4 regions of the Klebsiella africana genome follow, and region 1 is predicted to be linked to each of the others. Evidence: predicted binding sites of a transcription regulator. Region 1 holds the regulator's gene; each other region holds the start of a gene.

Evidence for each region. The regulator CRP, encoded in region 1, controls carbon source genes, mostly activating them, when cyclic AMP is high. The targets are predictions, from matches to a motif close to ATGTGANNNNNNTCACAT.
Region 2: pth (aminoacyl-tRNA hydrolase) is a predicted target of CRP. The motif match lies at 1,179-1,196, and genes of this name have one in related genera.
Region 3: ldtB (L,D-transpeptidase) is a predicted target of CRP. The motif match lies at 4,906-4,923, and genes of this name have one in related genera.
Region 4: uxuA (mannonate dehydratase) is a predicted target of CRP. The motif match lies at 5,329-5,346, and genes of this name have one in related genera.

The regions. Positions count from the first base shown of each region.
Region 1 is NZ_CP084874.1:412,729-420,094, forward strand. Features, by position in the region: gene ppiA (peptidylprolyl isomerase A) at 1-428, shown strand, start outside; gene LGL98_RS01875 (FicA/YhfG family antitoxin) at 535-702, shown strand; gene LGL98_RS01880 (putative adenosine monophosphate-protein transferase Fic) at 692-1,294, shown strand; gene pabA (aminodeoxychorismate synthase component 2) at 1,327-1,890, shown strand; gene argD (bifunctional acetylornithine/succinyldiaminopimelate transaminase) at 1,981-3,201, shown strand; gene LGL98_RS01895 (YccS/YhfK family putative transporter) at 3,191-5,269, opposite strand; gene crp (cAMP-activated global transcriptional regulator CRP) at 5,321-5,953, opposite strand; gene LGL98_RS01905 (OsmC family protein) at 6,260-6,664, shown strand; gene LGL98_RS01910 (phosphoribulokinase) at 6,723-7,366, opposite strand, start outside.
Region 2 is NZ_CP084874.1:2,007,342-2,014,707, forward strand. Features, by position in the region: gene ychF (redox-regulated ATPase YchF) at 1-303, opposite strand, end outside; gene pth (aminoacyl-tRNA hydrolase) at 421-1,005, opposite strand; gene ychH (stress-induced protein YchH) at 1,277-1,552, shown strand; gene LGL98_RS09720 (MerR family transcriptional regulator) at 1,774-2,820, shown strand; gene dauA (C4-dicarboxylic acid transporter DauA) at 2,821-4,500, opposite strand; gene prs (ribose-phosphate diphosphokinase) at 4,625-5,572, opposite strand; gene ispE (4-(cytidine 5'-diphospho)-2-C-methyl-D-erythritol kinase) at 5,756-6,604, opposite strand; gene lolB (lipoprotein insertase outer membrane protein LolB) at 6,604-7,215, opposite strand.
Region 3 is NZ_CP084874.1:3,513,580-3,520,945, forward strand. Features, by position in the region: gene LGL98_RS17005 (Cof-type HAD-IIB family hydrolase) at 1-793, shown strand, start outside; gene LGL98_RS17010 (DUF1479 domain-containing protein) at 934-2,199, shown strand; gene LGL98_RS17015 (ABC-F family ATPase) at 2,277-3,869, opposite strand; partial or broken gene LGL98_RS17020 (tyrosine-protein phosphatase) at 3,918-4,833, shown strand; gene ldtB (L,D-transpeptidase) at 5,032-5,946, shown strand; gene LGL98_RS17030 (GntR family transcriptional regulator) at 6,075-6,791, opposite strand; gene LGL98_RS17035 (glycoside hydrolase family 1 protein) at 6,860-7,366, opposite strand, start outside.
Region 4 is NZ_CP084874.1:523,933-531,298, forward strand. Features, by position in the region: gene gltB (glutamate synthase large subunit) at 1-1,210, opposite strand, end outside; gene mnmL (tRNA modification radical SAM protein MnmL/YtqA) at 1,884-2,819, shown strand; gene LGL98_RS02530 (MFS transporter) at 2,866-4,149, opposite strand; gene LGL98_RS02535 (Zn-dependent oxidoreductase) at 4,236-5,252, opposite strand; gene uxuA (mannonate dehydratase) at 5,550-6,614, shown strand; gene arcB (aerobic respiration two-component sensor histidine kinase ArcB) at 6,763-7,366, shown strand, end outside.

The DNA.
Region 1 (7,366 bases):
CCCCGATTTCCGTGGATAACTTCCTGAAGTACGTTAACAGCGGCTTCTACAACAACACCACCTTCCACCGCGTGATCCCGGGATTCATGGTGCAGGGCGGCGGCTTTAACGAGCAGATGCAGCAGAAACAGCCTAACCCACCGATTAAGAATGAAGCAGATAACGGCCTGCGCAATACCCGCGGCACCATCGCGATGGCGCGTACCGCCGATCAGGATAGCGCCACCAGCCAGTTCTTCATCAACGTGGCGGATAACGCCTTCCTTGACCATGGCCAGCGCGACTTTGGCTATGCGGTGTTTGGTAAAGTCGTGAAGGGCATGGACGTCGCGGACAAGATCTCCCAGGTCCAGACCCATAACGTCGGTCCATACCAGAATGTGCCGACCAAACCGGTTGTTATCCTCTCTGCGAAAGTGCTGCCTTAATCTTCCCTCAGCGCGGTGGGTAGCCGCCGCGCCCGGACGCCTCCCGGCATAACCTGAAATTGCTGCTTATACTTGTGGCACACAGGGGACGATAAGGGGGGCGACGATGCGTCCACTCACCGAAAAGCAAAAATCCCGACTCTGGGAACAGACACGCAATACCAATTTTCAGGCCAGCCGTCGCCTTGAAGGCGTGACGGTGCCGCTGGTTACGCTGACTGCCGAAGAGGCACAGGCGCGTCTGGCGACGCTGCGGAGGGAGTATGAGCGATAAATTCGGCGATGAACGCGATCCTTACCTCTATCCGGCGCTGAACGTTCTGCGCAACCGTCTCGGCATCCGCCAGGCTAAAAATCTGCAGCAGGCCGCCTTTGAGATGACAGCGCTGCGGGCGGCCACACTACCGCTGGGCCCGCGGGTGCGCGGCTTACCCTATCTGCGCGCTATTCATCACCAACTGTATCAGGATCTGTTTGACTGGGCGGGCCGCTTGCGTGAAGTGAACCTCTACCTGGGCGATACGCCGTTCTGCCACTTTGCCCGGATCGAGGAGGAGGGCAACGCCCTGATGCAGGCCCTTGAGCAGGAGGATTATCTCAACGGCCTGCCGCGCGATAACTTTGTCGAGCGCCTGAGCTGGTTCTATGGCGAAATTAATGTGCTACACCCTTTTCGTCTTGGCAATGGCCTGACCCAGCGCATTTTCTTTGAACAGCTGGCGATACATGCCGGCTACCTGCTTGACTGGCGTGATGTCGACCCCGCTGCCTGGAGCGCGGCCTGCCAGCAGAGCGCGATGGGCGATCTGGCCCCGCTGGTGGCGATCTTTCGCAAAGTGGTAAGCGAAGCGCGGGAATCTGAGTAGAATAGCCCGGTTTTGATTGTTCCGGAGCCGCTATGATCCTGCTTATCGATAACTATGACTCTTTCACCTGGAATCTGTATCAGTACTTCTGCGAACTGGGGGCGGAGGTGCTGGTCAGGCGCAACGATGCGTTGACGCTGGAGGAGATAGCGGCGCTGGCGCCGGAGAAGATCGTGATTTCGCCAGGCCCTTGCACGCCGGATGAGGCGGGGATTTCCCTCGCGGTTATCCGCCACTATGCCGGAAAAACGCCGCTGCTGGGAGTCTGTCTCGGGCATCAGGCGATCGCCCAGGCGTTTGGCGCGACTATCGTGCGGGCAGCACAGGTGATGCATGGTAAAACCTCGCTTATCGAGCATAACGGCGAAGGGGTGTTTAAGGGGCTGAATAATCCTCTGACGGTGACCCGTTATCACTCGCTGGTGATTGACCCGCCGACGCTCCCGTCCGAGTTTATCGTCACTGCCCGCAGCGCCAGCGGTGAGATTATGGGGATCCGTCACCGCGAATGGGATCTTGAGGGCGTGCAGTTTCATCCGGAAAGCATTCTCAGCGAACAGGGCCATCCCTTGCTGGCTAACTTTTTGAAACGGTGATTTTCAGTTGCCATTGACTGATTTTTTATGCATATTTTGTGATTATATTATCATAATCGCATCTGCGTAACGAAGAGGGATGGGCAAGACATGGCAACTGAACAACCGGCAATCACCCGCGCCACATTCGATGAAGTTATTTTGCCAATTTATGCACCGGCAGAATTCATCCCGGTGAAGGGAAAAGGCAGCCGCGTCTGGGATCAGCAGGGCAAAGAGTATGTCGATTTCGCTGGCGGTATCGCGGTGACGGCGCTCGGCCATTGCCATCCGGCGCTGGTGGCAGCGCTGCACCAGCAGGGCGAAACGCTGTGGCACACCAGCAACGTCTTTACCAATGAGCCAGCGCTGCGTCTGGGGCGTAAACTTGTCGAGGCCACCTTCGCCGAGCGCGTGGTGTTTATGAACTCTGGTACCGAAGCCAATGAAACAGCTTTCAAGCTGGCGCGTCACTATGCGGTAACCCGCCATAGCCCGTATAAAACCAAAATTATTGCCTTCCATAATGCCTTCCATGGCCGCTCCCTGTTTACCGTTTCCGTCGGCGGGCAGCCGAAGTACTCCGATGGTTTTGGCCCGAAACCGGCGGATATTGTCCATGTTCCCTTCAACGATCTGCAGGCGGTAAAAGCGGTGATGGATGACCACACCTGCGCGGTGGTGGTGGAGCCGATTCAGGGCGAGGGTGGGGTGACCGCGGCCACGCCGGCCTTCCTGCAGGGACTGCGTGAGCTGTGCGATCAGCACCAGGCGCTGCTCGTCTTTGATGAAGTGCAGTGCGGTATGGGGCGTACCGGATCGCTGTTCGCCTATATGCACTATGGCGTGACCCCGGATATTCTCACCAGCGCCAAAGCGCTCGGCGGCGGCTTCCCGGTCAGCGCCATGCTGACCACCCACGAGATCGCCAGCGCCTTCCATGCGGGCTCCCATGGTTCAACCTACGGCGGCAACCCGCTGGCCTGCGCGGTCGCCAACGCCGCCTTCGATCTGATCAATACCCCGGCGGTGCTGGATGGCGTGAACGCGAAACGCGAACTGTTCGTCAAACACCTGCAGCAGCTGGATGCCGAGTTTGATCTGTTCAGTGATATTCGCGGAATGGGCCTGCTGATCGGCGCGGAACTGAAGCCGCAGCACAAAGGTCGCGCGCGTGATTTCCTCTATGCCGCGGCCGACGCCGGCGTTATGGTGCTTAACGCCGGGCCGGACGTAATGCGTTTTGTTCCCTCGCTGATCATCGACGAGCAGGATATTGCCGAGGGGATGGCGCGCTTTGCTCAGGCCGTGGCAAAGGTGATTAACGGCTGATCTTCCGCAGCCAGATGCCATGATGCGGCCGCTGACGCCATGCCACTGATGAAATGGTGTGCATGGTGTTCAGATGGCCCAGAATGCGTTGCAGATGCTGCTCCAGGGTACTTAACGGACCGACTGGCACCTCGCTTTCCGGCGACTCCATAATATTGGCATCCCCTGCGCTGCCGGGACCATCGCTGTCCAGCCGCTGCTGGCAACGCTGCAGCGCAATCTCGCAGGATTCGAGATAGCGCTGGGCAAGATCCGGGGTGAGCATCGTATGCTCCCGGGCCAGGGTGGTCATGGCGTTGATGTGTTCGACGATAAACTGGCTGTGCGTTACCCACAGCTTCATATCTTCCAGATAGTGGGTATTAAACCCCGGCTCCTGCATCGCCTGATTCAGGGAGTTGTAGAGCGCGTTGTGCGCCTGGTTGACGCGCATGCGTTGATAGGCCAGCGCGGGTGCTTTCGGGTCGGGGCTGAGGATCAGGCGAATCGCCTGCTGGTCGGCCTCCAGCGCATCGTGGGCATTTTTTTTCAGCAGGCCGCTCTGCCACTGTGGCCACAGCCAAACCATCCCGCCGAAGGCGATCAGGCAGCCGATAAGCGTGTCGATCAGCCGGGCGATAATAAACTGTTCCCCGTTGAGCGTCAGCAGCTGCAGGGTATACACCGCCGTCACCGTAAAGCCTACCATCGCCCAGCCATAGTGTTTGCGGATGATCAGATAGCTAAGCAGGGTGATCAGCAGCATCCCGCTCAGGGTATAGCTCTCCGGAACGTGAAAGTGCAACGTCAGGCCGGCGATGATCAGGCCGGCGAGCGTTCCCGCCGCCCGGTGGACAATTCGCACCCGCGTGGCGCCATAGCCGTTCTGGGTGACGAAGAGCACGGTCATCAGGATCCAATAGGGCTTAGGCAAGTGCAGGGCGTTGCCCATCAGGCTGGCGATGCTCAGCATCACGCTGATGCGGGCGGCATTGCGCAGCGCGGGCGATTTTAGCGACAGGTAGTTCTTTAGTGCGGGAAACAGCGGTAAACGACGCTCTTTGTCGGCCATCAGATCTCGGGCATACAGCGGACGCTGGGTATGCAGCACCCGGGCGATGCGGCTGAAGTGCCAGGCGCAGAAGTGGCCGACCGGGTTATCCGGATGTTGCCTGGCGATCTTTTCCAGAGCCTCGATCTGTTTATCCATTTGAAAGCGCTGCGGGAAGCGATGATAGAGCATGTCATCCGCCAGCACGCGAAGGCGGGCGGCGACGGTCTGCGCGTTCCAGCGGATCACCGCTTCGGCATGGCTGCGTTCTACCAGCTTTTGCACCTCTTCCGGCTGATGCAGGCTGACCGAAATATGCTCCTGCAGATCCAGCCCCATCTGGAACGCCCGCAGCAGGCGCTTGTGGTCGTTGCGTTGGTTAGCGGCCAACATATGCATCTGCTGATAGCACTGGGTAATCAGGTCGACCACCTTCTGCTGGCGGGTGAGCAGCGGCGGCAGGGCGGTCGACGGATCGGTATGCTGGGTCAACAGACTGTATTTAGCTTCACAATAGTCGGCCAGTTCCCGGTAAAGCAGGCTTAACGACTCCCGCAGCGGCTGTTCGCGCCACAGCCAGAACCAGAACCAGTTAAACACGCCGTACCACAGCGTGCCGAAGGCGTAGATCAGCAGCGGCTCCCAGATGGGCATATTGCCCGCCAGGCTCAGGGTAAAGATGGCGGCGATCAGCGATGCGGGCAGCAGACGCGCGTGCAGCGAACTGATCTCCGCGGTGACGCCGAGCAGCAGCGCCAGGCCGCTGAGGATAAGCGGTAGGGGGATCGCCTGGGCGAGAAGTAACTGCACCACCAGGCTGCATCCGGCAAACAGGCAGCCGCCGATAATCAGGCGTTTGAAAAAACGCTTATGCGGGGTATCAAGACCGGCAATATTGCAGCAGGCGGGGACTAAGGAAAACAGCAGTCCCTGCTGGAGATGCCCGAGCAGAAGACCGATGGCCACAGGCAGACACAGCACCAGCGTTTGCCGCAGTGCATAGTTGACTTCCGGGTGGTAAATCAGCCTGCGCCACATGAGGGAAAAACAAAAACGGCGTACTGCAGGAGCAATACGCCGCTTAGCAACTTAACGGGTGCCGTAGACGACGATGGTTTTACCGTGCGCGGAAATCAGGTTCTGATCTTCCAGCATTTTCAAAATACGGCCAACCGTTTCACGAGAGCAGCCGACGATCTGACCAATTTCCTGGCGGGTAATTTTAATTTGCATACCGTCCGGGTGGGTCATGGCATCCGGTTGCTTCGCCAGGTTCAGCAGCGTCTGGGCGATACGGCCCGTCACGTCGAGGAAGGCAAGGTTGCCCACTTTCTCAGACGTGACCTGCAGACGGCGAGCCATTTGCGAAGAGAGACGCATCAGAATGTCCGGGTTCACCTGGATCAGCTGACGGAATTTCTTATAAGAGATTTCGGCCACTTCACATGCGGTTTTCGCCCGTACCCAGGCGCTACGCTCCTGACCCTCTTCAAACAGGCCTAATTCACCGATGAAATCGCCCTGGTTGAGGTAGGAGAGGATCATCTCTTTACCTTCTTCATCCTTGATGAGTACAGCCACGGAGCCTTTAACGATGTAGTACAGCGTTTCTGCTTTCTCACCCTGGTGGATCAGCGTGCTCTTTGATGGGTACTTATGAATGTGGCAATGAGACAAGAACCATTCAAGGGTAGGGTCTGTTTGCGGTTTGCCAAGCACCATGCGCGGTTATCCTCTGTTATAAGCTATCTCCGGGCGCCGACACTACACGGCGTCCGGGCATGCAATCGTATTGTTTCCCTATACCTGGGAAGCTGGCTGATGATTTTTCGACAGCCCGTAATGTGAACTCCTCTGCATACATGCAGTACATCAATGTATTACTGTAGCATCCAGACTGTTTTAGCATAGCTTTCGCCGCATGTCTCCTGGTGTCTCGCTTCAGCATGACGCAGGTCGCCTTCCGTTGCGAGAATTGTTATGTGCGCGTAATCTGACAGGAATATTGCGATACTGGAGTTAAATTTTATGCAAGCGCGTGTGAAATGGGTAGAAGGGTTAACCTTTATCGGGGAGTCCGCATCGGGACACCAGATTCTGATGGACGGCAACTCCGGGGATAAGGCTCCCAGCCCGATGGAGATGGTGCTGATGGCGGCGGGCGGTTGCAGCGCGATCGATGTGGTCTCCATTCTGCAAAAAGGTCGTCACGACGTGACCAATTGCGAAGTGAAGCTGACCTCCGAGCGTCGCGAAGAGGCTCCGCGTCTGTTTACGCATATTAATCTGCACTTTATCGTCACCGGTAAAGCGCTGAAAGATGCCGCGGTCTCCCGGGCGGTGGATCTGTCGGCAGAGAAATACTGTTCAGTGGCGCTGATGCTGGAAAAAGCGGTGAAGATCACCCACTCCTATGAAGTGATCGAGGCGTAGTCTTCGCCTGGTGTTGTATCGAATCTCAATCCCGGCCTCCTGGCCGGGGTTTTTTCTTTTAGCCTATCTTACGGCCTTCCATCAGGCGCTCGACCAGCGGCGTCATGATAAGCTCCATCGCCAGCCCCATTTTACCGCCCGGCACCACCAGGGTGTTCATGTGCGAGATAAACGACCCCTGCAGCATCGCCAACAGCCAGGGGAAGTCGATATTTTGCAGATTGCGGAAATGGATCACCACAAAGCTCTCGTCCAGCGAGGGGATCGCTTTGGCGGCAAACGGGTTGGAGGTGTCCACCGTCGGCACGCGCTGAAAGTTGATGTGGGTGCGGGAAAATTGCGGCGTAATGAAGTTGATGTAATCTTCCATCGAGCGGACGACCGAGTCCATCACCGCCTCCCGGGAGTGGCCGCGTTCGCTGGTGTCGCGAATAAGCTTTTGGATCCACTCGAGGTTAACGATAGGCACCACCCCGACAAGCAGGTCGACATGGCTGGCGACATCATGCTGCGGCGTGACAACCCCGCCGTGCAGCCCCTCATAGAACAGCACGTCTGTCGGCTCCGGCAGTGGCTGCCAGGGAGTGAAGGTCCCCGGCACCTGATTCCACGGCACGGCTTCGTCATAGGTGTGCAGGTATTTCCGCGACTGGCCTTTTCCGTGGCGGCCATAGTCGACAAAGGTCTGCTCCAGCAGGCCGA
Region 2 (7,366 bases), 1.6 Mb from region 1:
GCCGATGGCTTCGGTCTCACGGATGTTGGTCAGAAACTGGTTGCCAAGACCTTCACCTTTGGACGCGCCTTTCACCAGGCCCGCGATATCAACGAATTCCATCGTCGTCGGCAGGATGCGCTGCGGTTTGACAATTTCAGCCAGCTTGTCCAGACGCGGATCGGGCATCGGTACGACACCGGTGTTCGGCTCAATGGTACAGAAGGGGAAGTTGGCCGCTTCAATACCCGCTTTGGTGAGCGCATTGAACAGGGTGGATTTGCCGACGTTGGGCAAACCGACGATACCGCATTTGAATCCCATGATTTAAATCACCTTAATCTTTGGATAATCAATCTGTTACAAGGAACAGATTGCAGAAAATTGAATAGCTTTGCCTATTATACACGGTGCGCGGTAAAAATGCCGCACGACAACGGCTTATTGTGCCTTAAAGGCGTGCAAACGGTTGGTCGCTTTGGTCAGCCCGTCCTTTAACCAGATTTCGGTACAGCGCGCCGCTTCGTCGACAGCGTCATCGATCAGTTTCTGCTCGCTGGCCGGTGGTTTGCCAAGCACAAAGCCGACAACCTTGTTTTTGTCGCCCGGATGGCCGATTCCGACGCGTAAACGGTGAAAGTTCGGGTTATTGCCGAGCTTACTGATGATATCCTTCAGGCCATTGTGGCCGCCATGGCCACCGCCAAGCTTAAATTTCGCCACGCCCGGCGGTAAATCCAGCTCGTCATGGGCGACCAGAATTTCATCCGGATTGATGCGATAAAAGGTCGCCATCGCGGCCACGGCTTTGCCGCTGAGGTTCATAAAGGTGGTAGGGACCAGCAGGCGGACGTCCTCGCCCGCCAGGTTGATGCGCGAGGTGTAGCCGAAGAATTTGCTCTCTTCGCGCAGCGGAGCACGATGGCGATCCGCCAGTAAATCCACATACCAGGCACCAGCGTTGTGCCGGGTGGCGGCATATTCCGCACCGGGGTTGGCCAGGCCGACAATCAGTTTAATGGTCACGTTTTCTTTCCTGCATGGGCATTCTCTGCCGCGTAGTGTACTGTCTGCAGGCGCGCTTGACAAAATTCTGGCCAGAAGACAATACCAGCATTGATGATTTACTCACTAAATCATTAGAATTTGATATGGTTCATAGACTTATTTGTAAATTTTTGTCTATTCGCTGTTCACTAATGTGATCGTGTGCGCACTCCTGAGAAAGGACCTTGTCTATACTACACCTATAAGATTTGGGGACATTCCCTGGCAACCCAAAGTCCGGAGGTGACACATGAAACGCAAAAACGCTTCGTTACTCGGTAACGTACTCATGGGGTTAGGGTTGGTGGTGATGGTTGTGGGGGTAGGTTACTCCATTCTGAACCAGCTTCCGCAGCTTAACCTGCCACAATTCTTTGCGCATGGCGCAATCTTAAGCATCTTCGTTGGCGCTGTTCTCTGGCTGGCCGGAGCACGTATTGGCGGCCACGAACAGGTCAGCGACCGCTACTGGTGGGTGCGCCACTACGATAAACGCTGCCGTCGTAACCAGCATCGTCACAGCTAACCGTAGCATGATTTCCCGCATCGGCCGCTGAAGGCCGATGCGCTTTTCTGTGTCTCACTTTATCTCTTCCTCTTTTTCCCGCCATATTACGCTCCCATTCCGTCCTGACCTTCGTGCTGCTATGGTTGCCGCCAACAGTGAAAAACAAGCGCGGTTTTTGCTTGACCCTGACGTTACGTCAGGCTGCAGAGTAGCGGACCTGGCCACAGAGAGGAGCAGTCATGTTAATTCAGGTGGGAGAGCTGGCGAAGCGTGCCGGACTGACGGTGCGTACGCTGCATCATTATGAACAGACGGGGCTGTTAACGCCTTCGGCCAGAAGCGAGGCGGGCTATCGGCTCTATAACCTGTCCGCGGTTCAGCGCCTGCATATGATAAAGGCGCTGGCGCAGGCGGGTCTAACGCTCGCCACAATCAAGGACTATCTCGATCGGCAAACGCTGTCGCTGCCCGAGCTGCTGACGCAGCAGATAGAGACGCTCAACGCCCAACTGCGCGATGTCGGCAGGCTGCGCGACCGACTATTGGTGCTGCGCGAGGCGCTGGCGAGCGGCAATGAACCCGATCTGGAGTCCTGGCTACAGACGCTGGAGTTAATGAAAATGTACGATCGTTGGTTTAGTCAACAGGAGTTAGCCGCGCTGCCGTTTGCGGCACAGGATGAACAGCGGACGCAGGCGTGGCGCGAGCTAACGGAGGAGGTGCAGACGCTGATGGCGAGCGGCTGCCCGACGGACAGTCCGCAGGCGATGCGTCTGGCGACGCGCTGGATGGAGCGCCTGGAGCAGGATACGGCCGGGCGTCCGGAGTTTCTGACCCGCCTGAACGAGATGCATGCCGCCGAGCCGCAAATGGTTGAACAGACCGGCGTCACGTCGGCCATCATCGTCTTTATCACCGAGGCCTTTGCCGAAAGTAAGCTGGCCATCTGGGCGCGGTACCTCGACGAAGAAGAGATGGCGTTCACCCGCCAGCACTATTTTGACCGGCTACAAGAGTGGCCTGCGCTGGTGGCAAAGCTGCATCAGGCGTGCCGGGAGGGCGTAGCGCCGGACTCGGCGTCGGGTCAGGCGCTGGCCCGGGCGTGGCTTGAACTGTTCCAGTCCTACGCCGGTACCCGGCCGCAGACGTTGCAGAAGTTTCGTCGGGCAATGGAGCAGGAGCCGCATTTGATGAAGGGCACCTGGATGACGCCGGCGGTGCTGAGCTGGCTGCAGCAGGCGACCGGATCCTTGATGCGGCAGGCGCAGGGACCTGCCGCCGGGTGATCACAGGTTAGCCAGCGCGGCCTGACGATCCGGGTAGAAGCTCAGACGTCCGGGCAGCGGCTTGACGCCGGCGCGCGCTAGCGTGCGTAGCGGCTGAAACTCGAGGTTAGATACGCGCAATTCACAGCCTTCCGGCAGCTTGTTCACAAAGCGCTGGAAGGCATCCAGACCACCGGCGTCGAGAACCGGCACCGCGTCCCATTTCAGCACCACGATACGCTTGCCGGCGATCCGGGTCTCCAGATCGTTGAACAAGCCTTCGGCGGCGGCAAAGAACAGCGGCCCAATCACCCGCAGCACCAGCACATCGTCTGGCACCTCGACGTTGACCGGCGCCAGATGAGTCATGCGTGCGATACGGCGCATAAACAACAGCGAAGCCAGCACGATCCCGACGCTGATAGCGATCACCATATCAAACAGCACCGTCAGCGACATGCACATCAGCATCACCACGATGTCGTCCTTCGGCGCGTGGCGCAGCAGATTGATGACTTTATGCGCCTCGCTCATATTCCATGCCACCATCAGCAGCAGCGCGGCCATCGCCGACAGCGGCAGCCAGGAGAGCAGTGGGGCGAGGATCAGCAGCGCCAGGATCACCAGCAGGGCGTGGATCACGGCGGCAACCGGCGATGTGGCGCCGGCGCGGACGTTCGCCGCCGAGCGAGCAATCGCCGCGGTAGCAGTGATCCCGCCGAAGAACGGCGCGACAATGTTGCCCAGCCCCTGGCCAATCAGCTCGCTGTTGGCTTTGTGCTTAGTGCCGGTCATGCCATCAAGCACCACCGCGCACAGCAGAGATTCAATGGCGCCGAGCATCGCCATTGAGAACGCGGCAGGCAGCAGAGCCTGCAGCGAGGCCCAGCTCAGGGTAAAGTTTGAGCCCGGCATATCCCAGGGCAATACCAGCTGCGGCAGCAGCTGCGGAATGCCGTTGCCCTGAGAGCCGTCCGCCAGCTGATAATGGAACTGCGAGCCAATTGTGGCGACATCGCCACCGAGCAAATTGACGACCATCATCACCGCGCAGCCAGCCAGTAATGCCGGAAGATGGCCCGGCAGGCGGATACCCAGCCGCGGCCAGAGGATCAGAGTGCCAAGAGTAACGATGCCGATGGCAGCATCTCCAACGTTAATAGTTGGCAGAGCCATCGCCAGCGCCGCCACTTTCTGCAGGTAATGCTCCGGCACATGGGGCATCTGCAGGCCGAGGAAGTCTTTAATCTGCATGGTGCCGATGGTGATACCGATCCCGGAGGTGAAGCCGAGGGTGACCGACAGCGGGATATATTCGATCAGGCGGCCAAAGCGCGCCAGACCAAAGAGGATTAAAAAGATCCCCGACATCAGCGTCGCCACCAGCAGCCCCGCCAGGCCAAACTGTTGTGAGACCGGATAGAGGATCACCACAAAGGCGGCGGTCGGCCCGGAAACGCTAAAGCGTGACCCGCCGGTTAAGGCGATCACAATCCCTGCCACCGCGGAGGTATAGAGGCCGTACTGCGGCGGCACACCGCTGCCAATCGCCAGCGCCATCGCCAGCGGAATCGCAATAATCCCGACGGTGATCCCGGCGATCAGATCCCGGGTAAAGCGGGCGGTGGTGTACTTTTCTTTCCAACAAGCGTCGATGAGGGCGCGGAAAGGCATCACATGTGAGGAAAATAATCTGTTCACAATAATGTTTCATCCATGAGCGCATCATCTGTCAACTAAATGGCAGGTGAAGGAGGCATTGATCATACAAATAAGGTGCGGAGACAAAAAAACCCGCCGCAGCGGGTTTTTGTGCTGGGCTCGATTAATGTTCGAACATAGCAGAGATAGATTCTTCATTGCTGATACGGCGAATAGCTTCAGCCAGCATACCGGAGAGCGTCAGAGTACGCACTTTATCCAGCGCTTTAATTTCTGGTGCCAGCGGAATGGTATCGCAGACGACAAATTCATCGATCACAGAGTTTTTGATGTTCTGGATGGCGTTGCCGGAGAAGATCGGGTGCGTCGCGTAAGCGAATACGCGTTTCGCGCCACGCTCTTTCAGCGCTTCTGCCGCTTTACACAGGGTGCCGCCGGTGTCGATCATATCGTCGACCATCACGCAGTCACGACCGGCAACGTCGCCGATGATGTGCATCACCTGGGATACGTTGGCGCGCGGACGGCGTTTGTCTATGATAGCCATATCGGTATCGTTCAGCAGTTTAGCGATAGCGCGAGCACGAACGACGCCGCCGATGTCCGGAGAAACCACGATCGGGTTGTCCAGGTTCAGCTGCAGCATATCTTCCAGCAGGATTGGGCTGCCGAACACGTTATCAACTGGCACATCGAAGAAGCCCTGAATCTGTTCTGCGTGCAGGTCAACGGTCAGCACGCGGTCAACGCCGACGCTGGACAGGAAATCCGCCACCACTTTCGCGGTGATTGGCACACGGGCAGAACGAACACGACGGTCCTGACGAGCATAACCGAAGTAAGGGATAACGGCGGTGATACGACCTGCCGAAGCACGACGCAGAGCATCAACCATAACAACCAGTTCCATCAGGTTGTCGTTGGTGGGAGCACAAGTGGACTGGATGATGAAAATATCACCACCGCGTACGTTTTCATTGATTTGTACGCTGACTTCGCCGTCGCTAAAACGACCTACAGCGGCGTCGCCAAGAGAAGTGTACAGGCGGTTGGCAATACGTTGTGCTAGTTCCGGGGTGGCGTTACCAGCAAAAAGCTTCATATCAGGCACGAGAAGAACCTCAGGCATGCGTCCAGTGGTGGATGAATGGGCCAATAATGTGCGGGATGGCGCCATTCGATCCAGTCGGTGTATTTAAAGAGCACGATGCAACGTCTGGAACAGGGTGACGTTGTCACCGTAACTCAATTTCCCCGGCTGACTCATGAACGACGCGCCGTCAAAGCGCAGGATTCAGAGCAGGGCCTGCTTGAGCGGCGAGAGATTTACTCCGCGCGCCACAAAGCCATTAAGCCATGCCGGGGCAGTGTCCAGCACCTGACGGGCAGCGGATTCGGTGTTAAATTCAGCAAACACACAGGCTCCTGTGCCGGTCAGGCGTGACGGCGCATATTCTAACAGCCAGGAAAGCGCGGCATCAACCTCGCGAAAACGTTTTCTTGCGATAAGCTCGCAATCGTTGCTGAATTCACAATTTAATAACGTATTAATTGACCGGCGCGGGGTATTTCGTGGTAGCTCCGGATCGCGAAAAATGATCGGCGTGGGAATACTAACCCCCGGATGGGCCACCAGATACCATTTTTCCTCGGGCTCTACCGGTGTCAGAATTTCACCCACCCCCTCGGCGAAGGCGGCATGGCCGCGCACGAAAACCGGCACATCGGCCCCCAGCTGAAGGCCAAGAGTCGCCAGCTCATCCTCCGAGAGACCGCAGCCCCAGAGATGGTTGAGCGCCACCAGCACGGTGGCGGCATTGGAGGAGCCGCCTCCCAGACCGCCGCCCATCGGCAGGCGCTTATCGATACTGATATCGGCGCCGCTGCCCGCCGGCAGGCGGTTGCTTTCGCTGGCGGCACGCATCAGCAGACGCGCGGCGCGAATGATCAGATTCTCTTCGTCCGGCACGCCGGCCACCGGCGTCAGCAGGTGCAGTTGGCCGTCAGTACGCGGTTCGATGGTCAATGTGTCGCCATAGTCGAGAAACTGAAACAGCGTCTGCAAAGTATGATAACCATCGGCCCGCTGGCCGGTGATATATAAAAACAGATTCAGTTTTGCAGGAGAGGGCCAGCGGGTCATCATTTCACGATCCAGTTATCCATCTTCAGCTTAATGCGCTGTGCGCCATTGTTCAGTTCGACATTAGACGGCAGCGCTGGTTGGGTATCGCTGGTGTAACCGCCGTAGGTCACGTGCCAGGTCTTGCCATTTTGCGTGTAGTTGAGTTCGCGCAGGCGGTACTGATCGTCCAGCGAATAGTCGGTGGCATCGCCCGGCAGGCCGATGATCCACTGGCGCAGGCTGTTCAACGGGATCGGCATCCCGGTCAGGCGGCCAATCATCTCCTCGGCATCAGTAGCGGTGTAGGTCTGGCCTTTGTTATCGATCAGCTGGACACTGCCCGGCTGGGCGGTCAGCGACAGCTCGGTACTGCCCAGCGGGTTGGTTAGCAACAGGCGATAGCGGTCCTGCCCGGTCTGCTGCCAGAAGAAGCGGGCATAGACTTTTTGTTCATCGGAAAGATAGGCAAACGCCCCGCGAGTCTGGAACTGATTGAGGCTGCGAACAGCCTGCTGGTGCTGACGCCACTGCGGCGAATCCGGACTTTTGCCGGGCCCTTGTGGCGTATGAAGAGAACAGGCGGTGAGGACGAGGCTGGCCAGCGGCAGCAGGCGGAACAGTCGATTCATAATGATGACAAATCCTTGATGTCTACAGGGAAAAACGGCGGCAGGGGAACAGCGGGCCGATTTGTGTAGCAGGTTACATTTATAACCCTTAATGCTAGCGTCGCCGGGCGATAGCGTCTACGTTCAAGTTGTCTGAAATCAAAAAATTAAC
Region 3 (7,366 bases), 2.1 Mb from region 1:
CGATATGGACGGAACTTTTCTCAATGACGCCAAGCAGTACGACCGCCCGCGTTTCCTCGCCCAGTTTGCGCAGCTCAAGCAGCAAGGTATTGAATTTGTTGTCGCCAGCGGCAACCAGTACTATCAGCTGATCTCATTTTTCCCGGAAATTCGCGAGCAGATTTCATTCGTCGCAGAAAACGGCGCTCTGGTTTATGAACATGGCAAGCAGCTGTTCCACGGCGAACTGACCCGCCACGAATCACAGGTGGTGATTGGCGAATTGCTCAAAGATCCACAGCTCAACTTTGTCGCCTGCGGCCTGCAGAGCGCCTACGTCAGCGATAAAGCCCCGGATGCCTTCGTCGAGCTGATGGCGAAGCACTACCATCGCCTGCAGCGGGTGAGGGACTATCACGCCATCAACGACACCCTGTTTAAATTCTCGCTTAATCTGCCAGACAGCGAGATCCCGCAGCTGATCGATAAACTCCATGTGTCGCTCGACGGGATCATGAAGCCGGTCACCAGCGGCTTTGGCTTTGTCGATTTGATTATCCCTGGCCTGCATAAAGCCAATGGCATCAGCCGCTTGCTCAAGCGCTGGAACCTTTCGCCGCAGCAGTGCGTCGCCATCGGCGACAGCGGCAATGACGCCGAAATGCTGAAACTGGTGAAATACGCCTTCGCCATGGGTAACGCCGCCGACAGCATCAAGGCTATCGCCGGATACGCTACTGACGATAATAACCATGACGGCGCGCTGAACGTCATTCAGGCCGTCCTCGACAGCTCCGCTCCCTTCAACGACTAACGCTTCACCGGGGTATAGCGCCCCGGCTATTCCATTTTGTGCGCAACAGCAAGATTTTAAACTTGCATTAACTCCATTTTAACTTAAATTAACGTTTGTAATATTTAATACTTTCGAATGAAAGATACAGCGAGGTTATTATGGCTGCTCTCCCGACCCACGAAACACTTCCCGCCGATCACAAAGCGGCGATTCGCCAGATGAAACAGGCCTTACGGGCGCAAATCGGCGACGTTCAGGCGGTATTTGATAAACTTTCCGCGCACATCACAGAGCGTCTGGAAGAGATTGAGGCCCTGAAAGCCGCAGGCCAGGAGGTCTGGCCGACAATCCCGTTCAGCGATATCGCCGAAGGAAAAGTGAGCGATGCCCAGCGCGCGGCGATTAAACGCCGCGGTTGCGCGGTGATCAAGGGGCACTTCCCGCGCGACCAGGCGCTGGCCTGGGACAACGCGATGCTGGAATACCTCGACCTGAACCACTTCGATGACGTTTACAAAGGACCTGGCGACAGCTTCTTCGGTTCGCTGGAGGCTTCGCGTCCGGAGATCTACCCGATCTACTGGTCGCCCTCACAAATGCAGGCGCGCCAGAGCGAGGAAATGGCGGCAGTGCAATCTTTCCTCAACCGCTTGTGGCGCTTTGAGCAGGACGGCACGCGTTGGTTCGAGCCGGATGTCAGCGTGATTTACCCCGACCGTATCCGCCGCCGCCCGCCGGGAACCACCTCGAAGGGGCTGGGCGCGCATACCGATTCCGGGGCGCTGGAGCGCTGGCTGCTCCCTGCCTACCAGCAGGTTTTCGCCAACGTCTTTAATGGCAATATCGACGCCTACGACCCGTGGGACGCCGCGCACCGTACCGAAGTGGAAGAGTACACCGTGGATAACACCACCAAATGCTCGGTGTTCCGCACCTTCCAGGGCTGGACCGCGCTGTCGGACATGATCCCGGGACAGGGGCTGCTGCACGTGGTGCCGATCCCCGAGGCGATGGCTTATGTGCTGCTGCGCCCGCTGCTTGACGATGTGCCAGAGGATGAGCTGTGCGGCGTCGCGCCGGGCAGAGTGCTGCCGATCTCAGCGCAATGGCACCCGCTCTTAATTAAAGCGTTAAGTTCGATTCCGGCGCTGAATGCCGGTGATTCGGTCTGGTGGCACTGCGACGTCATTCACTCGGTGGCGCCGGTGGAAAATCAACAAGGCTGGGGCAATGTCATGTATATCCCCGCCGCGCCGATGTGCGAAAAGAACCTGGCCTATGCGCAGAAAGTAAAAATCGCCCTGGAAAAAGGCGCCTCGCCGGGGGATTTCCCGCGTGAGGACTATGAAGCCAGCTGGCAGGGCCGCTTTACCCTGGAGGATCTGAATATTCACGGCAAACGGGCGCTGGGTATGCCGGTCTAATCGTCATACGGCCCCGGCGTTTCATGTCGTTAGTCACCCGGGTAAGGCGTAGCCGCCACCCGGGTCACGGACAGGGATTACTCAATACCTTTGCTGCGCAGGTAATCTTCGTAGTTGCCGCTGAAATCGATTACGCGTTCTGGGGTTATCTCCAGTACGCGAGTCGCCAGCGAGCTAACGAACTCACGGTCATGGGAGACGAAGATCAGGGTGCCCTGATACATCTCCAGCGCCATGTTCAGCGATTCAATGGATTCCATATCCAGGTGGTTGGTCGGTTCGTCCATCACCAGGATGTTTGGCTTCTGCATCATCAGCTTACCGAACAGCATGCGCCCTTTCTCGCCACCGGAAAGTACTTTTGCCGGCTTTTTGATATCGTCCTGGCTAAACAGCAGACGGCCGAGGATGCTGCGTACCGCCTGCTCGTCGTCGCTTTCCTGCTTCCACTGGCTCATCCACTCGAAGACCGTCAGGTCATTTTCGAACTCGTACTCATGATCCTGCGCGTAGTAGCCAATTTGCGCGTTTTCAGACCATTTCACGCTGCCGTTATCCGGCTGCAGTTCGCCTACCAGGGTTTTCAGCATGGTGGATTTACCCACGCCGTTGGCGCCCAGAATGGCAATCTTCTCACCCACTTCCAGCAGCAGGTTAACGTTTTTGAACAGCGGACCTTCATCAAAGCCTTTGGTAAGGGCTTCCACTTCCAGCGCGTTACGGAACAGTTTCTTGTCCTGCTCGAAGCGGATAAACGGGTTCTGACGGCTGGAGGCTTTAACTTCTTCCAGCTTGATTTTGTCAATCTGGCGCGCGCGCGAGGTGGCCTGACGCGATTTAGAGGCGTTGGCGCTGAAGCGGCTAACGAAGGACTGCAGGTCCGCAATCTGTGCTTTTTTCTTGGCGTTGTCCGCCAGCAGGCGCTCCCGCGCCTGAGTAGCCGCGGTCATGTATTCGTCGTAGTTGCCGGGATACACGCGCAGCTCGCCGTAGTCGAGGTCCGCCATGTGAGTGCAGACCATGTTCAGGAAGTGACGGTCGTGCGAAATGATAATCATGGTGCTGTCGCGATCGTTCAGCGTCTGCTCCAGCCAGCGAATGGTATCGATGTCCAGGTTGTTCGTCGGTTCATCGAGCAGCAGGATATCCGGATTGGAAAACAGCGCCTGCGCCAGCAGGACGCGGAGCTTCCAGCCCGGCGCAACTTCGCTCATCGGGCCGTAATGCTGTTCAACCGGAATGCCGACGCCGAGCAGCAGTTCGCCGGCGCGCGCTTCCGCCGAGTAGCCATCCATTTCGCCATATTTGACTTCCAGGTCGGCCACTTTGTAGCCATCTTCTTCGCTCATCTCCGCAAGGGCGTAGATGCGATCGCGCTCCTGCTTCACTTCCCACAGCTCGCCGTGGCCCATGATGACCGTATCCAGCACGGTGAACGCTTCAAAGGCAAACTGATCCTGACGCAGCTTACCGATGCGCTCGTTCGGGTCGAGAGAAACGTTGCCCAGCGTCGGTTCGAGATCGCCGCCGAGGATCTTCATAAAGGTCGATTTACCGCTGCCGTTGGCGCCGATCAGACCATAACGGTTGCCGCCGCCAAATTTAACGGAGATATTTTCGAACAGCGGCTTACTGCCAAACTGCATGGTAACGTTGCTGGATACTAGCACGGGGATATCCTGAAAAAAGAGTATGAGGGGTGTGATACAGCAGACATTATGCCAGCAAATGACACACTTTTCACGGCCTGCGGTAAATTCCACCGCGGCGCTTGTGCTAAGGTCTTTGTCAGACGAGCCTGCGCCCCGCGCTCAAACGGTTATTCTGTACGTCATTATGAGGAGCCCTATGACCACCAGCCTACCGCGACATCCGGCCTTTTTATCACTGCAGGGCGGCATTAATTTTCGCGACCTGGGCGGCCAGCGTGCCGCCGACGGACGCCGTGTACGCAGCGGCAAGCTGCTGCGTTCCGGCGCGCTAAACCGGTTAACGGCAGAGGATCTCAACCACCTGGACACCCTGCCGCTCAGCCGGGTACTCGACTATCGCGACCCCGGCGAGGTGGCCCGTACCCCGGACAAACTTAGCCCGCTCACACACTATCTTAACGCGCCGGCCAATCCACCGGTTAGCGAGGTCAACGCGAAGGTTACCGAGCTGAATGCCGCCACCCTCAACGCGCTGAACGGCGAACAGTTTATGCTGCAACTCTATCGCCAGCTGCCCTTTAACAACCCGGCCTATCGCCAGCTCGCCGCGTGGCTCACCACCCCTTTTGACGGTGCCTTACTGCAACATTGCGCGGTCGGCAAAGATCGCACCGGCGTCGGCTGCGCGTTAACCCTGTTCGCCGTCGGCTGCGACAGCGAAACGGTGATGGAGGAGTACCTGCTTACCCACGGCATGTTGACGCAGGTGGAGGCCTGGATGCTGGATATGCTCGGCAACGACCTGACGGCCCAGGGGCGCCAGAGTCTGGCGGATATCCTGACGGTGAAAGAGTCCTATCTTGCTGCCGCGCTGTCGGCCATTCAGCAGCGCTATGGCACCATCGACGCCTGGCTGGCAGAAGAGTACCAGCTCACCGGCCCGGTTCGCGCCGCCCTGCAGACCCGTCTGCTGGAAGAATAACGGTTTTTTTCACCCGGTGGGGGGGCTTGCATCGCCCGCCGGCGTGCGGCAGCCGAAGCGATAGGGAAAAAAATGTGATTTCGTACACATCTGATTTACCTGTTCAGCGGAATGCACATATAATGCGCTCCCATCTACTGTCTGAATCATTTAACAAAGGCCTGTGTGGCGTTGATTTCGCACACGACATTAAAGACTATGAAATTATCTACACTCTTAGCGGCAGCCTTCGCCATCGTAGGCTTTTGCAATACAGCGTCTGCTGTCACCTATCCTTTGCCAACCGATGGCAGCCGTTTGGTTGGTCAGAACCAGGTCATCACCATTCCGGATGATAACAAGCAGCCGCTGGAATACTTCGCGGCGAAATATCAGATGGGGCTATCCAACATGCTGGAAGCCAACCCGGGGGTGGACACCTATCTGCCGAAAGGCGGTAGCGTACTGAACATTCCTCAGCAGCTGATCCTGCCGGATACGGTGCATGAAGGGATCATTATCAACAGCGCGGAAATGCGTCTGTACTACTACCCGAAAGGCACCAACACCGTCATCGTTCTGCCGATCGGCATCGGCCAGTTGGGTAAAGATACGCCGATCAACTGGACTACTAAAGTCGAACGTAAGAAGGCCGGCCCGACCTGGACGCCGACCGCCAAGATGCATGCGGAATACGCTGCCGCCGGCAACCCGCTGCCTGCCGTCGTACCGGCTGGTCCGGATAACCCGATGGGCCTGTACGCGCTGTATATCGGTCGTCTGTACGCCATCCACGGCACCAACGCTAACTTCGGTATCGGCCTGCGCGTAAGCCACGGCTGCGTACGTCTGCGCAACGATGACATCAAATTCCTGTTTGAGAACGTGCCGGTCGGCACCCGCGTACAGTTTATCGATGAGCCGGTAAAAGCGACCACCGAACCGGATGGCAGCCGTTATATCGAGGTGCACAACCCGCTGTCGACCACCGAAGCGCAGTTCCAGGGCGGCGAGATCGTGCCGATCACCCTGACCCAGCCGGTACAGGCAGTTACCAGCCAGTCTGATGTTGATCAGAATGTGGTTGAGCAGGCTATCCAGAACCGCTCCGGTATGCCGGTGCGTCTGAACTAAGTTCAGTATGACAAGAAAAACGGCGGGCCTGATGCCCGCCGTTTTTTTATCGGCATTTTCCCGGACGACCAAACCTGCCAACACCCTGGCCCTGCTAAGCACTATGCAAACAGGCGACCTCCCCCGATCTAGCCGTTATTCACCAGAATAATCCCGCCGTGATCGTAGCGATAATGGCAGTGGGCATACTCCAGCGGCGTGCCGTCTTCGAGATAGATAACCTGCTCCACCTCCAGCACCGGATCGGTCGGCTCGCAGTGAAGATGCTGCCTGTCCAGCTCGTCCGGTTTCATCGCCCGCACCACACGGTAAGAGCCCATTAGCTTCAGCCCCAGCGTCTCCTGTACGTAGCGAAACACGGAACCTTCCAGATGGCTTTTGGTTAACCCCGGCACCAGCCCCACCGGCATGACCGTCAGATCCAGCGATACCGGCTCGCCGTTAAGCAGCCGCAGGCGAACAAAGTCATACACCGGGGCATCGGCGTCGATAAGCAGCGAACTTTGCTCCTTGTCGCTGGGAAAGCGCACCGCAAAGCGCACCACTTCGCTTTGTACCTCGCCAAGATGCTCCCAGGTTTTGGTGGCGCCGAAATAGTCGCTGCCGGGCAGCTCCCACTGCGACAGCTGAAGGAAATTTTTCCGCACAAAGGTGCCCTGCCCTTTACGGGTATAGATCAGCCCTTCGACGATTAACTGGCGCATCGCCTGCTGGATGGTCATCCGGCTGGTACTGAACTCTGCCGCCAGCGCAAACTGGTCGGGTAGCGGCGCGCTGGCAGGATACTGCTGGCTGATGATGCGTTTTTTTATCTCCCGCGCGATTTGCAGATACTTCGCCGTCATTTCCCGGTCCTTATCCATTCAGTGAGTGGCTGGCGGGCAGGATACACCATCTGACCGCCAGGGCAGCGTTACATCGCTTCGCCGTTGCTGCGGATCACCTGCTTCAGCCATGCATAGCTCTTCTTCGGCACCCGCCGCAGGTCCTTGAGGTCATGGTTCTCACGATTGACGTACACCACGCCGTAACGCTTACGCATATCGCCCTGTGAGCTCAGGATGTCGATTAATCCCCAGCCGAGATAGCCAATCACCTGCGCCCCATCCTCAAAGATGGCCGCTTTCATGGCGTTGATATGGTCGCGATGGTAGGCGATACGATAATCGTCGGCAATGGGATGTTCACCGTCCCAGGATTCGATCACCCCGATGCCGTTTTCAATCGGGAACACCGGCAGGCGCCAGTCGTTATAGTAGCGAGTAATGATCGCCCGGAAACCCAGCGGATCAATCTGCCAGTTCCATTCCGTCGCTTTCAGGAACGGGTTATCCTGGTTACCAAATAACATATAGTTATTGACCGCGGTTCCCGGCGGGATGGCGTCGCTATTCAATGTGCGGCTGGCGTAATAGCTGAA
Region 4 (7,366 bases), 110 kb from region 1:
CGGCACGGGTATCGATAACCATCAGCTCGCCTGGGCCCACGCGGCCTTTCTCGACCACTTCGTCCGGCTGGTAGTCCCAGATACCGACTTCAGAGGCGCAGGTGATGAGCTTATCTTTGGTAATGACGTAGCGCGCCGGGCGCAGGCCATTACGGTCGAGGTTACAGGCCGCGTAGCGGCCATCGGACATGACGATGCCCGCCGGGCCGTCCCACGGCTCCATATGCATGGAGTTAAAGTCGAAGAACGAACGCAGCTCCGGATCCATATCCGGGTTGTTCTGCCAGGCTGGCGGCACCAGCAGACGCATGGCGCGCACGATGTCCATCCCGCCGGCCAGCAGCAGCTCCAGCATGTTGTCCATTGAACTGGAGTCGGAGCCGGTTTCGTTAACGAACGGCGCGGCGTCGTGCAGGTCCGGGATCAGCGGGGTCTGGAACTTATAGGTACGGGCGCGAGCCCACTGGCGGTTGCCGGTAATGGTGTTAATTTCACCGTTGTGCGCCAGGTAGCGGAACGGCTGCGCCAGCGGCCAGCGCGGCACGGTGTTAGTGGAGAAGCGCTGGTGGAACAGACAGATAGCCGATTCCAGGCGCAGGTCCGCGAGGTCCAGGTAGAAGCGCGGCAAATCCGCCGGCATACACAGACCTTTATAGATGTTGACCAGGTTGGACAGGCTACAAACGTAGAAATCTTTGTCGTCCTGCAGGCGTTTTTCAATGCGGCGACGCGCAATAAACAGACGGCGTTCCATATCGCGCGGGCGCCAGCCAGCCGGGGCGTTAACAAAGATTTGCTCAATACGGGGCAGCGAGGAGAGGGCGATTTCACCGAGCACGCCTTCGTTGGTCGGCACATCGCGCCAGCCAACAATCGACAGGGTCTCAAGCTGAAGTTCTTCTTCAACGATGCGGCGCGCCGCTTTCGCCAGCTCAGGATCTTTATTCAGGAACAGCATCCCAACGGCGTAGTTTTTGGCTAAACGCCAGCCGCGCTCTTCAGCAACGATACGGAAGAAACGATCGGGTTTTTGCAGCAGCAGACCGCAACCGTCGCCGGTTTTACCATCGGCAAGGATTGCGCCACGGTGCTGCATGCGGGCCAGTGCGTGTATCGCGGTTCGCACTACCTTGTGGCTAGGTTCGCCTTCTATGTGGGCGATCAGGCCGAAACCACAGTTATCCCTCTCAAGGGATTTGTCGTACAACATATCAGTGAACCTCCCCAGGCTCTACGGACACCCTCCGATACCGATTGCGCACAGGCACAGAAAGAGCATGGCGACGGGGTTTGCACCTCGCATTCGCCCTCTTTAAATCCTTTTCGCATCGGTACACAAGTTTGAGGACTTGCTGTTAAGAGGGAATCTCAATTACTGCATAAATATGATGAGCAGAGTGCTCATCCAGAAAGCTTCCAGCGGATTCCCAACTTATCGGGAATCCACACTTACGTCAAATGGCAATCTTATTAATACAAAAATGTGCTATACAAGCATTAACTTTTTGTTTTTAAAATAAATAATGCCAATTTTTATGCTCTGAATACGCCTGCTGGGGGGAAGGCTAGTGTGATCTGTCTCACTGTGCACGCGGCTTTGTATTACCAATATGCACTGAAATACATTTTATTATTAGCATAATTGACTGCCATATTTTTAACTGGTGGATATTAATACCGTTTTTTACCAGAAAGTAGATTGGGGCTATGCGAAGATGAAATATAAGGAAAACTCATTACCTGGTGGTTGAATGAAATTGCAGTAATCATGATTGTTTATGCAATAGGGCTGGCCGCCGCGCTGACGATTGATCCAGGTCATCGCCGTCGGTGACGAAAAGTGGCAGGCTTGGCCCCCTTTGTTGAGGCCGGTCTATCAGATTATGCAGTTACAGAAATTAGTCAATATGTTTGGTGGGGATCTTATGCGTCGCTATGGCGAAAAGGTCCATAAGCTAACGCTGCACGGCGGTTTTAGCTGCCCAAACCGCGACGGCACGCTGGGCCGCGGCGGCTGCACTTTCTGTAATGTGGCTTCCTTTGCCGATGAGGCGCAGCAGCATCGCACCATCGCCGAACAGCTCGCTCATCAGGCGCAGCTCGTCAACCGGGCGAAGCGCTATCTGGCCTATTTTCAGGCCTACACCAGCACCTTCGCTGAAGTGCAGGTGCTCCGTTCAATGTATCGTCAGGCCGTCAGTGCCGCAAATATCGTTGGCCTGTGCGTCGGCACCCGCCCGGACTGCGTGCCGGAAGCCGTCCTTGACCTGCTGAGTGAATACCATCGGCAGGGATATGAGGTGTGGCTGGAGCTGGGGCTGCAAACTGCCCATGATAAAACCCTGCATCGCATTAACCGTGGACATGATTTCGCCTGTTATCAGCGAACCGCGCGCCTGGCGCGAGAGCGGGGGCTGAAAGTCTGTGCGCATCTTATCGTCGGCCTGCCCGGAGAAACCCAGGGGCATTGCCTGGAGACGCTGGAGCGGGTGGTGGCAACCGGCGTGGATGGCATCAAGCTGCATCCACTGCACATTGTAAAAGGCAGTATTATGGCAAAGGCGTGGCAGGCCGGGCGTCTCGATGGCATTGAGCTGGAGGCGTATACCGTTACCGCCGGGGAGATGATCCGCCATACGCCGCCGGAGGTGATCTACCACCGTATTTCAGCCAGCGCCCGTCGACCTACGCTGCTGGCGCCGCTGTGGTGTGAAAATCGCTGGACCGGAATGGTTGAACTGGATCGTTATCTGAATGAGCAGGGCGCTCAGGGCTCGGCGCTTGGCCGCAGCTGGGTCGCTCCCCTGGTTGAGAAGTAGGAGTATGCGATGTCCGGGATAATGCCGGACATCGCTCTCCTGCCATTTATGCCTGGCTGGCTTTCATCGTCATACGCGGGGTTTTGATTACGAACAGTACCAGCAGAGCGCCGAGCGCGGCGATAGTGCCGGCGAGGACAAAGGCGCTGTCGAATTTACCGGTAGACTGCACGATATAGCCGGTAACAATCGGCCCCACGATGCCGGAGACGCTACCGATAAGATGGATAAAGCCGCTGGCACCGCCCACGCGGGATTTATGCACCACGTCCTGGATAATCGCCCAGTAGATCGCCCCGGTCACATAGAGGAAAAAGATGGAGACCGACATCAGCAGTACAGCAGGCACGACGCTGCTGACGGTACCCGCGAGCCCCACGCAGATAGCGGCCATAAACAGACATACCACCAGTACAATTTTGCGCGACAGCAGCAAGCGGCCGGTAATTTTAAAAATTTTATCGGAGATATAGCCCCCAAGCGCCAGACCGACAAAGCCGACTATCCATGGGATCATGGTGGTAAGGCTCATTTGTTTAATATCCAGATGGTGCTGCTGTACCAGATAGGACGGGAACCAGCTGAGAAAGAAAAATAGAATATAGTTGTAGCAGAAGAACGCAAATGCCGTCACCAGAATAATAGGCTGTTTCAGATAATAACCCAGCGAGTGAGCCGTTTGATTTTCTGTTGTTTCCAGCGCGACCTCTTCTTCCTTCATTTTATTAATCAGCTTGAGTTCTTCCTGGCTGACTTTTTTGTGCTTTTCGGGCGAATTAGCGGCAATAAAAAACCACGCTATCATCCAGACAATACCGATAGCGAAAATAATCATAAACGCTGGACGCCAGCCGAATGCCAGAGCCAGGTAACCCACGATAGGGCCGGCGACTGCGCCGCCCAGCGGAGAGCCAGCGCTGAGGAAGCCGACGGCGGTAGCCGCTTGCTTTTTAGGAAACCAGCCGTTGATCATTTTGTTCGCCGACGCGCAAATCGGGCCTTCCGCCATACCGAAAAGCACCCGCAGCACTAGCATGGAATAAAAACCGGTGGCAACCGCAGTTAAGCCGCAAAATAGCGACCACAGACCGACCGCCAGGCCCATCACCAGCGTTGCGCCAAACTTATCCACGGCCAGACCGCCAATAAAATTAAAGACCGCGTAGCCGAAGAAAAAGCTACCGAAAATCATGCCAAATTGTTCAGCGTTGAGGGCAAGGTCCTTTTCAATCATCGGGACCGTAATGGATAATGCCACCCTGTCCAGATAATTAATCATATATACTAAAAATAATAACAGGACGATAATCCAGCGAATATTTTTTCCCATGATAACACCATGCTCAGTATATTATTTATTTCAGGCACAACGGACAAAAGTATATCCGTTGGCCGTTATTTAAAAATGATGGCGGTTTAACCTAACTGCAGCAGCACCTTGCAGCAGGTTTTCCGATCGTTGGCAAATATCTCCATGGCCTCTTTCACCTGTTCCAGCGGCATACAGTGGGTGATTAACGCATCAGGGTGGATAAGACCTCTCTCCATCCAGTCAATCACCAGTGGAAAACGCCCGCTGTTCAGCCGTGAGGAGAAAATGGAAATTTCTTTACTGGTGATACTTTGCTGGGTGAGGGTCGAGGCCTCGCCGGAGAAGCCGAGTATACCGATGCGTGCGGCGGGGGAGGCGAGCAGGATAGCTTCCTGCAGGATCGCCGGATGGCAGGCGGCATCAATGACCAGCGTCGGGGCTAGCTGCCGCTGCGCCAGCTGTTCCGCGAGCGGCAGGTCAGTGTTATCGAGCGTCAGATCGGCGCCGTTTTCCCGGGCCATCTGCAGACGTTCGGCAATGCGATCCACGACGATCACTTGCTTAACGCCATATACCCCCTTCAGCGCCTGAATGATCGTCAGCCCCATCGGGCCAGCGCCGTACACCAGGGCAATATCCTGCGCCGTGGGCTGCAGCTGGGCGGTAATATTTGCCGCGATGGTAAAAGGCTCAACCATCGTTGCCTGACGATCGGTGATTGCCTCGGGGATGCGCCAGGCGTTTTTCGCTGGCACGCAGGCGTAGTCGCTAAATCCCCCGTCGCGGTGAACCCCGATGACCTGGAGCTGCGTACAGACATTCGGCCTTCCTACCGAGCAAGGATAACAATGGCCGCAACTGACAACGGGGTCCACCGCGACACGCTCGCCGATGCGTGCCGAAGAGACCTGCTCACCTACGGCGTCGATGATGCCATAGAATTCATGGCCGATGACGCGGGGATATTTCGCGAAAGGGTTATGGCCGTGATAGATGTGTACATCGGAACCACAGATCCCGGCAAAAGCAATTTTCACCCGTACTTCATGGGCACCCGGAACCGGAACTGGACGAGATTCAATGTTCAGTTGGCCTGGCTCTTTGACGACGACGCTTCTCATTTTGATTCCTTCCATTGTCTTTTTTCTGAACAAATTACGCTATTTTTATTACCATACAAGTATGCAAAAAATCATAATCAGGCCTGGATCACATTTGAGAAAGCTCGGCAGAAAAAGCCATGGCATGATTAATCTATTGAAATGAATTGAAAAAAATTATGAATATGTCCTGAAGAGCCCGCGCGGTAAATCGGGCAGCAGGAATGTGATCGCTATCACGACAGTTAAAACGCATTTGATTATGATTACTGGTATGGTAGTAGGGTATAAATACAAATTTTAAAGCAGGTGATAACGATGCAGATGACAATGCGCTGGTTTGGGCCAGAAGAAGATAAGGTTTCATTAGAACATATTCGCCAGGTGCCTGGTGTTGAGGGGGTGGTCGGCGCACTCTACGACGTCGCGGTGGGTGAGGTATGGCCGGTGGATAAAATTGAGCGTCTGGTCGGCCAGGCGCATGCCGCAGGCCTGAAAATGGAAGTCATTGAGAGCGTCAACATCCATGATGACATCAAAATCGGCCTACCCACCCGTGAGCGCTATATTGCCAACTACCAGCAGACCATCCGCAACCTTGCCCGCTTTGGCGTTAAAGTCATCTGCTATAACTTCATGCCGGTTTTCGACTGGATGAAGACGGATATGAACTACGTCCTGCCGGATGGTTCGTTGACGATGGCTTTTGAGAAGAAAGATATCGATAAGCGGCTGGAAGACGTGGTGAAGGAGGTGCTGGAAAACTCAAACGGCTTCGCCTTGCCGGGCTGGGAGCCGGAACGGCTGGCGGAGGTGCAGACCCTGTTTGCCAAATATAGCGCGGTAGATGACGAAAAGCTGCGGGAGAACCTGGTCTATTTTCTGCAGGCGGTTATCCCGGTTTGCGAAGAGGTCGGGGTGAAAATGGCGATCCACCCGGACGATCCGCCGTACTCCATTTTTGGCCTGCCGCGGGTGGTAAAAAACCGCGACGATCTGGACTGGCTCTGCCGGGCCGTCGATTCGCCCGCCAATGGCATCACGCTCTGCACCGGCTCGATTGCCGAAGATCCAGATAATGACGTATACGCTATCCTGGCCGAATTTACCCGGCGTAAGCGCATTCATTTTGCCCACGTCCGCAATATTAAGCTGATACAGGATAAAGATTTTTACGAGTGCGCCCATCCGTCAGAATACGGTTCTCTGGATATGTACAAAGTGATGCAAGCGCTGTATGACAACGGGTTCGACGGCTATATTCGCCCGGATCATGGCCGCTTCATTTGGGGCGAGACCGGACGGCCGGGCTATGGCTTATACGACCGCGCCCTCGGCGTGACCTACCTGAAAGGACTCTGGGAGGCATTAAGCAAGCGTTAATCCCTTTCCTGATCCCCCTCTTTTTTGCGGCTGGTTCGCCTCGGCAACCAGCCGTCGCACCGTGTCCTTCCCGCATTTTTTGCACAACTTACAGCGCATTGCTCAGAATTGAGTATTATTGTGCGGAGTTGTCGTGAAGGAATCCCTTATGAAGCAAATTCGTATGCTGGCGCAGTATTATGTCGACCTGATGATGAAGCTGGGTCTGGTCCGCTTTTCGATGCTGTTGGCTCTTGCGCTGGTGGTGTTGGCCATCGTGGTACAGATGGCGGTTACCATGGTGCTGCATGGCCAGGTGGAAAGCATCGACGTTATCCGCTCTATCTTCTTTGGCCTGCTGATCACGCCTTGGGCGGTCTATTTTCTCTCAGTAGTGGTGGAACAGCTTGAAGAGTCCCGCCAGCGTCTTTCGCGGCTGGTGGATAAGCTGGAGGAGATGCGCGAACGCGATCTGAAGCTGAACGTACAGCTGAAAGATAACATCGCGCAGTTGAATCAGGAGATTAGTGAACGTGAAAAGGCGGAAGCCGAGCGTGAGACCACCCTTGAGCAGTTGAAGATCGAGATGAAAGAGCGTGAAGAGACGCAGATCCAGCTCGAACAGCAATCCTCCTTTCTGCGCTCCTTCCTTGATGCCTCCCCGGACCTGGTGTTCTACCGCAATGAGGATAAGGAGTTTTCAGGCTGTAACCGGGCGATGGAGCTGTTGACCGGCAAAAGTGAGAAACAGCTGATCCACCTCAAACCGCAGG